DNA from 2 places in the Methylocystis sp. S23 genome. Region 2 is predicted to be linked to the other one. Evidence: riboswitches for the same ligand, from Rfam matches in the RefSeq annotation. Region 2 holds a riboswitch; the other holds the start of a gene.
What was found. Region 2 has a riboswitch for cobalamin ahead of ACV7JP_RS01495 (CbtB domain-containing protein). Riboswitches for the same ligand answer to the same signal wherever they lie in the genome.

Region 1: it holds a riboswitch for cobalamin, as region 2 does, so the genes downstream of both, ACV7JP_RS18955 (TonB-dependent receptor domain-containing protein) here and ACV7JP_RS01495 (CbtB domain-containing protein) in region 2, are expected to answer to the same signal.

What each region holds. Positions count from the first base shown of each region.
Region 1 covers NZ_CM134185.1:3,838,905-3,846,771, forward strand. The annotation lists gene chrA (chromate efflux transporter) at 1-773, opposite strand, end outside; tRNA gene ACV7JP_RS18925 (tRNA-Val) at 1,008-1,082, opposite strand; gene ACV7JP_RS18930 (YdcH family protein) at 1,363-1,542, shown strand; gene ACV7JP_RS18935 (protein adenylyltransferase SelO family protein) at 1,889-3,316, shown strand; gene ACV7JP_RS18940 (YdcH family protein) at 3,406-3,624, shown strand; gene ACV7JP_RS18945 (hypothetical protein) at 3,736-3,969, shown strand; gene ACV7JP_RS18950 (cation:proton antiporter) at 4,024-5,232, opposite strand; cobalamin riboswitch at 5,408-5,600, shown strand; gene ACV7JP_RS18955 (TonB-dependent receptor domain-containing protein) at 5,708-7,867, shown strand, end outside.
Region 2 covers NZ_CM134185.1:306,001-313,867, reverse strand. The annotation lists gene cobN (cobaltochelatase subunit CobN) at 1-2,471, opposite strand, end outside; gene cobW (cobalamin biosynthesis protein CobW) at 2,478-3,548, opposite strand; gene ACV7JP_RS01500 (CbtA family protein) at 3,509-4,177, opposite strand; gene ACV7JP_RS01495 (CbtB domain-containing protein) at 4,196-4,375, opposite strand; cobalamin riboswitch at 4,425-4,618, opposite strand; gene cobO (cob(I)yrinic acid a,c-diamide adenosyltransferase) at 4,656-5,273, shown strand; gene ACV7JP_RS01485 (hypothetical protein) at 5,472-5,666, opposite strand; gene ACV7JP_RS01480 (30S ribosomal protein S2) at 6,125-7,141, shown strand; gene tsf (translation elongation factor Ts) at 7,277-7,867, shown strand, end outside.

The DNA of each region.
Region 1 (7,867 bases), 370 kb from region 2:
TGCGAGAAGACGTCGCCGGGTCCGGCGATAATGAGAATCGCGCCGACGGGAGTCAGCCAGACCGCGAGCCAGATCAGACCGACGCGCAGCGCCCCTTTTGCTGAGGGCCTCGCATGAGCGGGCGTGTCGTGGCCGAGCAGGCTCTCGCCGTCCTCATGCGCCGGCCCCTGTCCGGCCGTCGCGAAGGCGGGACTCCCTCTCGCCGCGCCGACATATCCTATCAGCGCCGCCGCCAGTATGATGACGGGGAACGGCGCGGCGAAAAAGAAAATGCCGACAAAGGACGCGGCGGCCAGAAGGCGCATCCGCGGCGTCTTGAGGCCGCGCTTGCCGATCCGGACGACCGCCTCGACGACAATGGCGAGAACCGCCGCCTTCAGCCCGAAGAACAGGCCGGAGACGATTCCCGCATTTCCCCAGAGCGCATAGATGACGCTGAGCGCCATGATCGAGACGGCGCCGGGGAGAATAAATAGCCCGCCCGCGATGAGGCCGCCGACAGTGCGGTGCATCAGCCAGCCGATATAGGCGGCGAGCTGCTGCGCTTCAGGGCCTGGCAGCAGCATGCAGTAGTTGAGGGCGTGCAGGAAGCGGCTTTCCGACAGCCATTTCATTTCATCGACGATGATCCGGTGCATCGCCGCGATCTGTCCCGCCGGCCCGCCGAAGCTCAGCAAGGCGACGCGCGCCCAAACACGGGCAGCTTGCGCCAGCGACACGCCGTGATCGCGGGCGGCGGCTTTGTCGGGAGAGATCGAGCTGTATGACGACATGATGCGCCCTTGGTGGAAAACCGGACGCGATTCTTGGGCATGTCGCCTCGTGGGGAGATCGCTTCCCCATGAGGGCGAGAAGATGGCTTTTTGCCGCGGAAGTCAAGCCGCCTGCTTGTTCGCGGAGCCTCCGGACGGCCGCGCCGCCGTCCCGCTCGACAGGCGTTTGGCGAGGCGACGCAGCAGAAGGACGGGCCGCGACGAGCATTCTGTTCCGGGAGTGCTTGATTTAGATGGTGGGCGCGACAGGGATTGAACCTGTGACCCCTACGATGTCAACGTAGTGCTCTCCCGCTGAGCTACGCGCCCCCTTCCGGGGTTCCGCCGTGGCGGCGGCTCGGGTGGCGTGTGTATAGTGTCGGACGCGGCAGCGCGCAAGCGGCTTTGTCGCGAAATTTTTTCGCCTGCGGCAATCCGCGCGGGCGCGCGCCTAAGTCCCGCACAGATTGACAAAACGTAAATATTTTCCTTCCGCCGGACGAAAGATTTGTGACGCCCGCGTCATTTCACGCCTTGCGGCCGCCATTTGTTGTGGCATGCTTCACCGTGCGCTCCTCTTCTGGAGGAGAGACGAAAAAGGAGGTTTCGCATGTCCTTACAGGGCCATATCGTCGAACTCCAACGCCGCCACGAGGCGCTCAAGAAGGAAATCGAGAAAGAACAGCTCCACCCCAACGCCGACGAGGCGAAAATCATCGAGCTGAAGCGCAAGAAGCTGCAGATCAAGGACGAGCTCGCCAAATTGGCGATCAGCGAAACGCGACATTGACGCGGCCGGACGATTAGACGGAACCCGTCGAGATGTTGGGCGGAAGCACTTTCCGCCCCTTTCTTTTTCAGGCGATTCTTTCCAACGCAAAGAAGCGTGGAAGCTTTATCTTCAGAGCGCATGATCGCCGCAGTGGCTCCGGGCTCCCCGCTCGCCATCCTGCCCCTGCCGGCCGCTTCGATCGTAAAGCCGCCGCCCGCCGCCCTTTGAGGGGCAGGGGGATTGAGCGCGCGGGGACGCCGCCGCGCGAATCCGCGGCGCCCGTCATAGGCGGACGCCAAAGACCGCCATATGTTCTGGCGCGGGCCTTGCTCCCCCACGGCGCCCGCCCCGACGAGACCAGCCCATGCCCGTGACCGCCGTCTACCGTCCCGAGACCCTGCACGAGACGCTGGGCGAACCCTTTTTCGACCGCGTCGACGCCGCGAAATTCCCCGAGACGATCCTGCGCTTCCGCAACCAGCGCTGGGCGGCGCGGGTCGGGCTCGATGGGCTCACCGATGAGGAGTGGGTCGGGCATTTCGGTCGGTTCGAGCCCCTGCCCGGCGGCCTGCCGCATCCGCTCGCCTTGCGCTATCACGGTCATCAGTTCCGCGTTTACAACGCCGAACTCGGCGACGGACGCGGCTTTCTCTTCGCGCAGTTGCGCGACGCCGCCGACGGGCGCCTGCTCGACCTCGGGACCAAGGGCAGCGGGCAGACGCCCTGGTCGCGGCGCGGCGACGGGCGCCTCACGCTCAAGGGCGGCGTGCGCGAAATTCTCGCGACCGAGATGCTGGAGGCGCTCGGCGTCGACACCTCCAAGACGTTCAGCCTCATCGAGACGGGCGAGGCGCTGACGCGCGGCGACGAGCCCTCGCCCACCCGCTCCGGCGTGCTGGTCCGGCTCTCGCATTCGCATATCCGCATCGGCACCTTCCAGCGCCTCGCCTTTCACGACGACAAGCCGGCCATCGCGCGGCTCCTGGACTATGTCTGCAGCCACTATTTCCCGGCGCTCGACGGTCTCTCCGGCCAGGCCAAGGCGCGCGCCTTCCTCGCGGAGGTCTGCGCCCGCGTCGCAAGGCTCGGCGCCGGCTATATGTCGGCGGGTTTCGTCCATGGCGTGCTGAATTCCGACAATATCAACGTCACCGGCGAGAGCTTCGACTACGGTCCCTGGCGCTTCGCGCCGTCTTATGACCCGAAATTCACCGCCGCCTATTTCGACGAAGGCGGGCTCTATTCCTTCGGGCGCCAACCGCCGGCGCTCGCCTGGAATCTCGCGCGGCTCGCCGAATGCCTGCTGCATCTCACCGGGCTCGAGGCGGCTCAGAAGACGCTCGACGACTTCGCGGCGCTGATCCAGCGGGAATTCCGCGCCGCCCTGCTCCGCCGCCTGGCCCTCGCCTCGGCCGGCGACGAGGCCGACGCGCGCCTCTCCAAGGCCTTCACCGATTTTCTGATGGCGACGCGCGCGCCCTTCGAGCAGACTTTCTTCGACTGGCGCGGCGGGCTGGCGAGCGAAGCGCGCGCCAAGGCGAGTCCCTCGGCGCCCTTTTACGAGACGCCGGAATTCGCGCCCGTCCGCGCGGCGCTCGCCGAGCACGAGACGACGGAGGCGGCGCGGCTCGACCATCCCTATTTCCGGCGCCCCGCGCCCTGCGCCATGCTCATCGACGAGGTCGAGGCCATCTGGGCGCCGATCGCCGAGAAGGACGACTGGTCCGCGCTGCAGGCGAAAATCGCGCAGATCAAGGAGATGCGCGAGGCTTATGGTTTCGCCCCCTTGTGAGGCGTTTTCCCCTTGAACGGCTCTTATGTGCGGCGCGATAATGCCTCATACGATTCTGCGAGCCTGCGGCGGGGCGAGTTTTGACGGCAATGAACGACAATCCCGACGACGCCGAGCAAGACGCGATCAGGGCCGAATTGGAGCGGCTGCGGCTGGAGCATCACGATCTCGAGGCCGCAATCGACGCGCTGATCGCGGTCGGCGCGCCGGATCAGCTTCAGATCCAGCGCCTCAAGAAGCGCAAGCTCGTCCTGCGCGACCGCATCGTCTTCCTCGAAGACCAGCTCACGCCCGACATCATCGCCTGACAATCTCTTAAAAGGGCACGCGGCTTGAAGCCCGTGACCGTCGGCCGGTCCACTGTCCCCATTCGGGACGGATGCGATCCGTCATCGGTCAATATTCGGGAAAGCCAAGCCATGCCTCGTCTCGGTCTTTCAATCAAAGATTCCTTTGAAAGCTACCCCAGGGCCTCCAAGGCCGACGCTTATGGCCGCCGCCCGCGGCAGGTCGCCGGGGTCCAGATCGTCGGCGAGCGCGACAGGGCGCCGATTTTCTCTTTTCTTTTCCTAAAGGTGACGGCGACGCTGGCCGTGCTCGCCATGCTCTCCGTGGCGCTCGCCATCGTCCGGATCTACGCCTTCCACCGATAGCGCGCTCCGCGATTGGGCGGCTCCGCCCGATGGCGGCATGGCGCTTTCCGCCGCTCAGCTCCTTGGCGTAAAGCCGAGGGCGCGCATCAGCAGGGGCATGGTCAGCCCCTGGGCCACGATGGAAAAGGCCACGACGCCGAAGGTCGCGACGACCACGACGTCGCGCATCGGCAGGCTTTCGGGCAACGACAGAGCGAGCGCGAGGCCGAGCGCCCCGCGCAGGCCGCCCCACCACAGCACATGTTGCTCGCCGAAGCTGATCCGCCAGCGCGTCGGAAGAAACAGCGCGCTCAGCGGATAGACGGCGGCGGCGCGCGCGGCGAGCGTGATCGCGATGACGGCGAAAACGAGCGCGAATCCATATTCCGCGAAGGGCGTCGAGGCCACGTCGACGCCGATCATCAGAAACACCATGGAGTTCGCCAGAAAAGCAGCATATTCCCAGAAGCCATGCACGAATTCGCGGCCGCGTTCGCTCAGATAGCTGCGGTCGTCCTCGCGCAGCAGGCCGAGATTGCCCATCATCAGCCCGGCCGTCACGCAGGCGAGCACGCCGGAGAAGTGAAAATGCTCGGCGAATAGAAACGAGCCGAAGGCGGCGATGGTGGTGAGCGCCACTTCGACGAGATGCTCGGCCGTGCCCATGGCGATGATGATCGCCGCGCCGCCCACAAGCGCGCCGATCGCCACGCCGCCCAGCACGATGCGCGCGAGGGTGAGCATGATCTCGCCTGCGCCCTGCCCCGCGCCATGGCTTTCGGCCCAGGCCAGCGCCATCACGAACAGCACCGCCGCCGCGCCGTCATTGAGCAGGCTTTCGCTCTCGACGAGGAGGCGCAGGCGGCCTTTGACCCCGTTGTCCTTGAACATGGCGATGATCGCGACAGGATCGGTCGCGGCGATGAGCGAGCCGAAGACGAGCGCCGAAGGCAAGGGCCAGCCGAGCAGCGCGACGCAGGCGTAAGCGACGACCGCGGCGGAGACGACCGTGCCGACGCCCGCGAGCGTCAGCAGCGGAACGGAGTCGCGCAGCAATTCTTTCCAGGAGAGCGCCAAAGCCGCTTCGAACAGAAGCGGCGGCAGGATGAGATCGAAGATGAACTCATGCGTCAGATGCGGGCCGAAATCGGGCCTGGTCAAGGTGATGACGGCCCCGACAATGACAAGGCCGACCGTGTAAGGCAGCTTCAGGCGCCGCGCGACGATCGCGACGATCATCGCAACGGCGAGAGACGCGACGGCTTTGGTGAGGTGTTCGTCCATGGGAGCTCGAGAAATATGGCTAAGCGGAAATCCATTCTTATCGCACGCCAAAATCGGGCACGATGAATATCCGAACGCCGGCTCCCCTCTTTGGGCGCATGTTGCAAAGGCGCCATGCCGGCGGTCATCCTATCGCCGGGCGTCTTCCGCCCCCTTGACACAATCTACGTCAACCCCGTTTATTAAAGCCAACGGTTCCCTTCGGGGATCAAAAGGGAATGCGGTGCGGGCTTCGGCCCAATGCCGTAGCTGCCCCCGCAACTGTAAGCGGCGAGCGCGAGACCGAGAAAGCCACTGGGACCACCCGGGAAGGCGGTTTGGCGCGAAGACCCGCGAGCCAGGAGACCTGCCGTTATTCGTGGTCACGCGCGAAAGCGTCGGGCGGGGTGCACCGGGGCGGCGTCAATCTTTGTCGCGTGAGCGGCGAAGGCGGCGGCCATTCGCAGTGACGGTCCACGTCCGCTGCGAGTCAGCCATGCTACGTCTTTCGCTTCCCCCTTCCATCATCGCTCTGTCCATCGCCACGGCGGCGCAGGCCCAGCAGGCCCTGCCCACCATCAATATCGGCGGGCGCTATCCGGCCCGCCCGGCGCCGCATGTCGCCGCGCCCGCGAAGCCGCAACTGCCGCGCGCCGCGTCTCCCATCGTCGCGGCCGTCTCGCGCCCTGTCGCGGCGCCGGCGCCCGTCGCCGACGGTCCCAAGCCGCCGCCACTCACGGCGGCCAGCGAAAGCTTCTTCACCGGCAAGGAGGTCAACGCCCTGCCCTTCGCCAGATCGGCGGAGGCGCTCGAAATCGTGCCCGGCCTGATCGTCAGCCAGCACTCCGGGGACGGCAAGGCGAACCAGTATTTCCTGCGCGGTTTCAATCTCGATCACGGCACCGACATGGCGCTCTATCTCGACGGCGTGCCGCTCAACATGCGCACGCACGGCCATGCGCAGGGCTATGCGGACTCCAATTTCCTCATCCCGGAACTGCTCGCTTACGTGCTCGCGCGCAAGGGACCCTATGACGCCGAAGACGGCGACTTCTCCTCCGCCGGTTCGATCTATCTCCAATACAAGGACAAGATCGACAAAGGCTTCTTCCAGCTCACGGGCGGAAGTTTCGGCTATGGGCGCGCGCTGGCCGTCGCGCCTTACAAGGATTTTGCCGGCGGCGCGGCCTATGGCGCGGTCGAGGCGCAATATTACAACGGGCCGTGGGAGCGCGGCGACAATCTGCGCCGCATCAACAGCGTGCTGCGCTGGTCGCGAGGGACGGAGGCGGACGGCGCGTCGGTCGCCTTCATGGCCTATGCGAACAAATGGCGTTCGACGGACCAGATCGCCGAGCGCGCCGTCTATTCCGGTCTGAAATCGCTGTGGGGCACGCTCGATCCGACCGATGGCGGCGCGACCTCGCGCTTCTCGCTTTCCGCGCGGTGGAGCGAGACGAGCGGCGATCATTCGACCCGCATCGAAGCCTATGCGATGCGCTCGACCCTGGAGCTTCTCAACAATTTCACTTATTTTCTTGCGCATCCCGATCTCGGCGACCAGTTCCGGCAATTCGATTATCGCACGATGATCGGCGCGAACGCGCAGCATGCGTTCAAATGGGAGAGCCTCGGCCTGCCCATCGAGACGCGCATCGGCCTGCAGACGCGCTATGACGATATTCGTCTCGGATTGCAGGACAGCGTGCGTCGCCAGCCCTATGACGCGATCCGCAACGATGCGGTCGGAGAAGGCAGCATTGGCCTTTGGACCGACACGACCGTGCGCTGGACCCCCTGGCTGAAGACGGTCTCGGGCGGGCGCTTCGATTATTACGCGGCGAGCGTCAATTCCATCCAGACGCTGTGGGACGCGCCGAAATTCACGGCGAGCACAGGACTGCCCGCCTTCCTCTGGACCGGCCCCTTCAATAGCGCAACCCGCGACGCCGCCATCTTCAGCCCCAAGGCGTCGATCGTCGTCGGTCCGTGGGCGAAGACGGAGCTCTTCGCGAATTATGGCGAGGGCATGCATTCGACGGACGCTCGGGGAACCGTGCAGCGCTTCTCGACGTCGGAGCTTTCGGAGGCCGACGGCTTCGTCCCCGTGGCGCGCATTCCGCTGCTCGTGAAGTCGCGCGGCGCCGAGATCGGCCTGCGCACGAAATCCATCGAAGGGCTCGACGCCAGCGTCGCGCTTTTTTGGCTCGATCTCGATTCGGAGAACCAGTTCGTCGGCGACGAAGGCACCACGACCTTCGGCCGACCGAGCCGGCGCTATGGCGTCGAGATCGCCAATCACTACAAGCCGGCGAGCTGGATCAGCTTCGACGGCGACGTGTCGCTCGTGCAGGCCCGTTTTCGCGGCGTCGATCAACAGCAGGCGCTCGCCTGGATCGATCTGCTCTCGCCGGAGGCGTTCCCCTACGGGACCTATCTCGGCAACGCGCCCGGCAATTATCTCGTCAATGCCCCGGCCCTCGTCGCGATGGCGGGGCTGGAGCTGGGCGAGGCCACGGGCTGGTTCGGCGGGCTCAAATACCGCTATTTCGGCCGCCGGCCGCTGACCGAGGACGGCTGGCTCACCGGCCCGGCCACGGGCGTCGTCAACGCCCGCCTGGGCTATCGCTGGGCCGACGGCTGGAAGCTGCAAGTC
Region 2 (7,867 bases):
ATCACGCGCGCGCTCGCCGCATCCCAGCGCGGCGTGACGCCGAGAAGCGCGAGGGCCTGCGCGAAATCCTCGCCGCCGGTGCGGATTGTCGCGCTGCCCCAGAGGTCGAGCATGACATGACGCGGGAATTCGCCATGAATCTGCGCATGGCGCGTCGTGATTTCATGCGCCGCGCGCCGGCCGATGTCATAGGCGGTCTGCGTGGGCGCGTGGCGCGGATCAATGCAGAAGAGATTGCGGCCGGTGGGGATCACGTCCGCGCGGCCGCGCGAGGGCGCGCCGGCGGGGCCCGGCTCGATGAAGCGGCCGGCGAGCGCGGCGACGAGCGCGCGGCGTTCGTTCCTCGCGCAGGCGCTTCGCGTCGGATCGTCGCCGTCGCGGCCATAGACGTGCAGCCCGTCGCCGATGCGCATCTCCTTGAGGTCGCACATCCAGGCGTCGAGGCGCGTCAGCGTCTCCGCAAGATCGGTCTCGCGCGTCACGCCGCATTCCGCCGCGAGACCACTGCGTTCCGCCTCGTCGAGAATGGCGCCCGCGACAAGCTTGGCGCGGCGAGGATCCAGCGCGGCGGCGGTGGCGTATTCGTCGAGCAGCGTCTCGACGGTCGCGGCGGCGTCGAAGAGTTCCGCCTTGACGAGAGGCGGCGTGAGATGGCCGATCGTCACGGCGCTCGTGCGGCGCTTGGCCTGCGCGGCTTCGCCCGGATCGTTGACGATGAAGGGATAGACGAGCGGCGTCGGGCCGAGCACGGCTTCGGGCGCACAGCCTTGCGAGAGCATCACGGATTTGCCCGGCAGCCATTCGAGCGTGCCATGCGCGCCGAGATGGATGAGCGCGTCGATTTTCCGCGCGTGACGCAGCCAGAGATAGAAGGCGACATAGGCGTGGCGCGGCGGCCGCTGCATGTCGTGATAGGCTTCGTAGCGCGCCGCGCGCGCGCCGCGATCGGGCTGCAGCGCGATGACGAGATTGCCGTCGACGATGCAGGAGAAGCGGAAGGCGTCGCCGACAATGGCGGGGTCGTCCTGGGGCGAGCCCCATGTTTCGGCGACGGAAGCGGCGAATTCGGCGGGGAGATCGGCGAGAAGGGACGCATAGGCGTCGAGAGGGAAGTCGACGGCGTAGGCCTGATCCTCCAATAAACGCATTAAGGAAGGCGCGCCGTCATTGCGAGCGCAGCGAAGCAATCCAGGACGATGAGAGGAATGCTGGATTGCTTCGCCTTCGGCTCGCAATGACGGTTGAGAGTCTGGCGCATAGCCCGCTTCGCGCAGCGCCTCGACGATCTCCGTAACGCTCGCTTCGGCGTCGAGCCCGATCGCATAGCCGCCGCGTCCGCGCCGCGCGGGATAGTCGGAGAGGATGAGCGCAAGGCTCTTTTCCGCATTCGGCTTACGGCGCAGCCGCGCCCAATTCGCTGCGAGCTCGGCGACGAAAGCGATGCGCGACGCGTCCGGCGCGTGACGCGGCTCTTCGAGCTCGGCGGCGCCGCGCGCGGCGATTTCCTTGAAGGAGATGGCGCGGGTGAAGATGCGGCCGTCGACCTCCGGCAGCACGACGTTCATGGCGAGATCGGCGCCATTGGCGCCGCGCGCGGAGACTCGCCACGCCTCACGCGCGCAGGTCGCGAGCGCGACTTGCAGCACGGGCGCGTCGGCGCGGTCGAGCACGGAGCTTGAGTCGCGGCGCGCCGAGAAGGCGGTGGCGTTGAGGATGACGTCGGGCGCGAAGCGGTCGAGCGCCTGCGCCGCGAAGGCTTCGCTCTCCGGCTCCTTCAGGCTCGCGACATACAGCGCCTCGACCGCGAAGCCGCGTTCGGCGAGCGCATCGGCGAGCGCGACGATCGGCGCGACGTCGTCGGCAAGATATAGCGAGCGGTAGAAAACGACGATCGCGCGCGGCGCGTCGCTTCCGCCTTCGCGGCAGGCTTGCGCGAAGCGGCCGGCATTGGCGACGGGAACGCTCTCTCGCCATTCGGCCGGCCTTCCGGCGAGCGTCGACGCATAGCCGAGGAAGGCGCGCAGATTCTGCGGCCCGCCATGCTGGAAGAAGCGCCAGATGCGGTTCAGCGCTTGCGGGTCGAGCGTCGAGGCTTGCGTGAGACGGCTGTCCTCGACCGTGTCGCCGGGCAGGATGGCGAGCGGAATCTTGTGCATGCGCGCGAGCGCTTCGAGCCGCTCGACGCCATAGGCCCAATAATCCTTGCCGCCGAGCAGCCGCACGACGATGAGCCTGGCGTGTCGCGCCACCGTCTCGAGATAGAGATCGACGGAATAGGGGTGCTTCAATTGCGCGAGCGGCGCGCAGCGCAAGCTCGGCAAGGAAGCCGCGTCGCGCGCATGCAGCCGCGCGACAAGGCGAAGCTCGGAGTCCGAGAAGGAAAGGAACACAATGTCGGCCGGGGTCTGGCCGAGATCCGTCGCCGCGCCGGCGTCGTCGAGATTATGAAGATCGCGCGGGAGAAGATGCATGGCGCGTCACGGCTGCGCCAGCATGGCGGTTATGGCGTCCCGGTCGAGGCCTTTTTCGCCGATGACGACGAGACGGCTCGCGCGTGGCTCGCCGGGCTTCCAGGCGCGGTCGAAATGATGCTGGATTCGCGCGCCGACGCCCTGCACGAGAAGCCGCATCGGTTTGCCCGCGACTTCCACGAAGCCCTTCACGCGCAGCACGTCATGCGCGCGCGCGACTTCGGCGAGCCGTGCGGCGAGCCTCGCCGGATCCGGCGTCGCGGGAACGCTCACGACGAAACTGTCGAAATCGTCATGATCGTGATCCGGCTCCGCGTCGTGATGCGACGGGCGGTTGTCGAGATCGCTTTCCGCGGCGGCGGCGAGGCCGAGCAGCACGATCGGATCGACGCGGCCGTCGCGCGCGCGCACGACCTTCACGGCGTCGCGCGCGCCTTGCGAGAGCCGCAAGGCGACCGACGCTTCTTCCGCGGCGTCGAGCAGATCCGTCTTGTTGAGGATGACGAGATCGGCGCAGGCGAGCTGATCCTCGAAGACTTCCTCGAGCGGATTGTCGTGGTCGATCGTCTCCGTCTCGGCGCGCGTGCGCGCGACGGCGTCGAGATCGTCGGCGAAGCGGCCTTCCGCGACGGCCTTTCCGTCGATGACCGCGATGACGCCGTCCACGGTGAGCCTGGATCGGATCGCCGGCCAGTCGAATGCCTTCACCAGCGGCTTGGGCAGAGCGAGGCCGGAGGTCTCGATGATGATATGGTCGGGCCGTTTCTCATGCGACAGCAGGGCCTCGATCGCCGGCGCGAAGTCGTCGGCGACGGTGCAGCAGAGGCAGCCATTCGCCAGCTCGACGATGTTCTCCTCGGGGCAATTCTCGACGCCGCAGGCGCGAAGAATTTCTCCGTCGACGCCGACGTCGCCGAACTCGTTGATGACGAGCGCGAGACGGCGGTCGCGCGCATTTTCGAGCACATGGCGAATGAGCGTCGTCTTGCCGGCGCCGAGAAAGCCCGTGACGATGGTCGCCGGAATTTTCGCAGCGTTCACGCCGCCTCCGTTTCGTCGCCGGAAGCAAGGCGCCATATCAGGCCCGCAAGGGCGCCGGCGAGAACCCAGCTCAATGCTTGCACGGCTAGGGAGGACGCCGCGAAGCGCGCCGCGAGTTCGGCCGGGACCGCGCTTTCGGGCGCGGCGGGCGTGGGCCAGAAGAAATGCGGCGCGACGAGCAGCGCGGCGCCGATCGCTTTCGCGATCGTCGCGTGGATGCGCAGCAGCGCGTAAAGTCCCACGCCCGTTGAGGCGGCCGTGGCGAGCCACCAGATTTGGCGCCCCGCGAGATCGGTCTCCGCCGCGCCCGGCAATTGCGGCGCGAGGCCGAGGCTCGTGGCGAGCCCCGTGGCCGCAAAGGCGCAGGCGCCCCAAAGCGCGGCGCGGCGCGACCCGATGGCTTCGCCCGCCAAGAGCATGCAGGCGAGGAGGATCAGCGCATAGCCGGTCGAGACGGCGATGGTCGCCACGCTCGTCGCGGCGGTCCGGCGCAGACCCTCGAAGGCGGAGGCGTGCTCCGCCGAAGCCTCATGGGCGCGCTGGGCCGCCTCATAAACCTCCGCGGCGAGAATGAGGGGCGTCGTGGTGACATGCTGCAGGGCCGCGACGGCGAGGCCCGCAACAATGCCGGCGACAAGGCCGGCCGCCAGAAGGCGCGCGATCACGGTTCGCGTGAAAGGCGGTCAATGGCAGGGGAAGGAGAGCGCGTGGCGCGAATCATGCGCCGCGTCGTGGACGCTCTCGGAATTCGCGAATCCCGCGCCAAAGACGAGGCCGAAGCCGAGGATGAGCGCCACGAAGGCGGCCTTCAGCGTCTCGGTCCTCGAGGTTGCGAATGTGCGGGCGGCGGCGCTGGTCTTCATTCTTGTCTCCCTGCCGCCCCACCGGCGGCGAAAAATTGCGACAGGCGATCGGATGATCGCCGGGACGGCAGGTCTCCTGGCTTCCGGACGCGTCATCCGCGCCGCCTTCCCAGGCTTTCGCCCAGTGGCTGATGGCGCGGCCATTTCCGGTTACAGTTGCGGGGGCAGCCGCGGATTAGGGCGAGGCCCGCACCGCGTTCCCTGTTCGCCTCCTTGCGAAGGACCGTCTTTTCCACTCATATGCGCGCCTCGCGCCGACGTCAAACGGCAAGGAACGGCCTTGACAGAAGATCAGGAAAAAGAAGCCGCCCGCCGCCATCGCGAGAAGATGGAGAAGCGCAAGGCGGCGCAGGACGCCGAGGTCGCGTCGAAGACCGTCGCGCGGAAGGGCCTGCTGATGGTTCACACCGGGCCGGGCAAGGGCAAGTCGACCGCGGCCTTCGGCTTGGCGTTGCGCGCCCTCGGCCATGGCTGGAAGGTTGGCGTTGTGCAATTCGGCAAGGGCGCCTGGCGCTCGGGCGAGCGCGACATGCTCGAGAAGCTCGGCGCCGTATCCTGGCACACGCTCGGCGAGGGCTTCACCTGGGAGACGCAGGACCGCGCCCGGGACGAGGCGGCCGCGCGGCGCGCCTGGGAAAAGGCCTGCGAGCTGATGGACGATCCCCAAATTCGCCTGCTGGTGCTCGACGAATTGAACATCGCGCTGCGTTACGACCATCTCCCGCTGGAGGAGACGCTGGCGCGGCTGGCGGCGCGCCGCGACGATCTGCATGTGGTCGTGACCGGCCGCAACGCGAAGCCGGAACTCGTCGCGGCGGCTGATCTGGTCACCGAGATGACGCCCGTGAAGCACCATTTCGCGGCCGGCGTGAAGGCGCAGGAAGGGATCGAGTTCTGAGGGGGGATTTCCGGGCGGGCGGACCAGGCCGCGGGCGCGCAATCGAAACAGGACAAGACAGCGCCAGAAACAAGGAGGCCGACGCTCGACCTTGTCGAGAGCGTCGGCTCCCATTTGTCGGTCTATTCCAAGGAAACGACCGACCCTGCAAAGACAAGACCGGGAGCGGAAGCTCCCGGCAAGTCGATCGCAGGGGTATTACTGAATCATGCGCGCGGTGGCGCCGGTGCCGGCGGTGCCGAGAGCGTCGCGGCCATTGCCCGTGCCGTTCGTGCCCTCGGGGGAGATCCAGTCCGGAACCCAAGTGAGAGCGACGACGACGAAGCCGACGAAGGCGGCGACCCAGATCAGCATCTTGCCGATATCGCCGGAGCTGTGAACGTTGACGGCCATGCGTTTTCCCCCTGTTTGATTTTTTACCTGAATGCTTGCCGCATCGAGGTAACCCTAGCTCGATTCAAAACGCTTGGCAATGTGCCTGCGGCGCCTATTTTTAGGCATTCAAAAACGGACATTTACTAATTAGATTCAGTTACTTAACATGCGACAACTGGTCGCGGGCGGAAAATTTTTTGCGTCGCAATATAGAAAGATTGGATGGGGCGACGCCTTCTGTGGCGCCACTCTCCGGCCGACTTTCTTGATCCTTGTCGGCGCGCGCCCTTCCGGCCCCGCCGGAGGCCCTTCCGCGGGCGGGCGGCGACCCCTTGCTCCTTTCCGGCGCTTCGCATATAAGCCGGCGCATTCCACAGGCGAAGGTCATGCGGCGTCTGATCTAAGACGTCGTTTCCGGTGGCCGGCTTCCGGCCTCTTACCTTGCTTTCGCCGAGGCTCAACCGGAGAAAAGAAAAATGGCGCTTCCTGACTTCACCATGCGCGGCCTTCTCGAGGCGGGCGCGCACTTCGGCCACCAGGCGCATCGCTGGAACCCGAAGATGGCTCCCTATATTTTCGGCGCGCGCAACAACATCCACATCATCGACCTCGCCCAGACCGTGCCGCTGCTGCACCAGGCGCTGAAGACGGTCTCGGACACGGTGGCCAAGGGCGGCCGCGTCCTCTTCGTCGGCACCAAGCGCCAGGCCCAGGACCAGATCGCCGACGCCGCCAGGCGCAGCGCGCAATATTACATCAATTCCCGCTGGCTCGGCGGCACGCTGACGAATTGGAAGACCATTTCCGGCTCGATCAACCGCCTGCGCAAGCTCGACGAACTGCTCTCCGCCGGCGCCCAGGGCGTCACCAAGAAAGAGCGCCTGCTGCTGACGCGCGAGCGCGACAAGCTCGAAAAGGCGCTCGGCGGCATCAAGGACATGGGCGGCACGCCGGACCTGATCTTCGTCATCGACACCAATAAGGAGCAACTGGCGATCAAGGAGGCGAACCGCCTCAAGATCCCGGTCGTTGCGATCCTCGACACCAATTGCGATCCGGACGGCGTCAGCTATCCGATCCCGGGCAATGACGACGCCGGCCGGGCCATCGCGCTCTATTGCGACCTCGTCGCCAAGGCGGCGATCGACGGCATCGGGCGCAGCCAGGGCGCGCTGGGCGTCGATCTCGGCGCGTCGGAATCGCCGGAAGCCGAGCCGGCCGTGGCGGCTTCGGAGGCCGGCGAGGCCTATGAGTCGGCGGAGGCCTTCGAGCTGCTCGCCGCCCCGCGCGGCGCGCCGGACGATCTCGCCAAGCTCAACGGCGTCGGCCCGCAGCTCGTCAAGAAGCTGAACGACGCCGGCGTCTTTCACTATTGGCAGCTTGCCGCGATGACGCCGGCGGATGTCGAGAAGGTCGACTCGGAACTCAAGCTCAACGGCCGCATCGCCCGCGACGGCTGGATCGATCAGGCGCGCGCGCTGCTGTCCGCGTAAGCCTGACTGTCATCTTCCGCTTCTACCTCGGGCGCCGGCTCTCACTGAGCCGGCGCCCGTCGCAATAAACGCCCCGAGAGCCCGGGAAGCCGCGGTCCGACGCGCTTCCGCACGGCGAAACAGAAGGATTTCAACATGGCCACGATTACCGCCGCCCTCGTCAAGGAACTGCGCGAAAGCACCGGCGCCGGCATGATGGACTGCAAGGCCGCGCTGACCGCGACCGACGGCGAATTCGAGGCCGCGGTCGACTGGCTGCGCAAGAAGGGCCTCTCCAAGGCCGCCAAGAAGGCCGACCGCGTCGCCGCCGAGGGCCTCGTTGCCGCGCTGACCGGCGACAAGACCGGCGTCGTCGTCGAGGTGAACTCCGAGACCGACTTCGTCTCGCGCAACGCCGACTTCCAGACGCTCGTGAGGAACATCGCCGAGGTCGCGCTGAAGAGCGGCAAGACCGACGCGGCGGCGCTCGCCGCCGAAGGCTATCCCGGCGGCGGCACGGTGGCCGAGAACGTCACCAGCGCCATCGCCACGATCGGCGAGAATCTGACGCTGCGCCGCGCTGCGTCGCTGACGGTGGGCGACGGCGTCGTCGGCCGCTACGTGCACGGCCAGGTGGTCGACGGCCAGGGCAAGATCGCGGTGATCGTCGCGCTGGAATCGACCGGCGACAAGGAAGTGCTGGCCAAGCTTGCCCGCGAGATCGCCATGCATGTCGCTTCCGCCAAT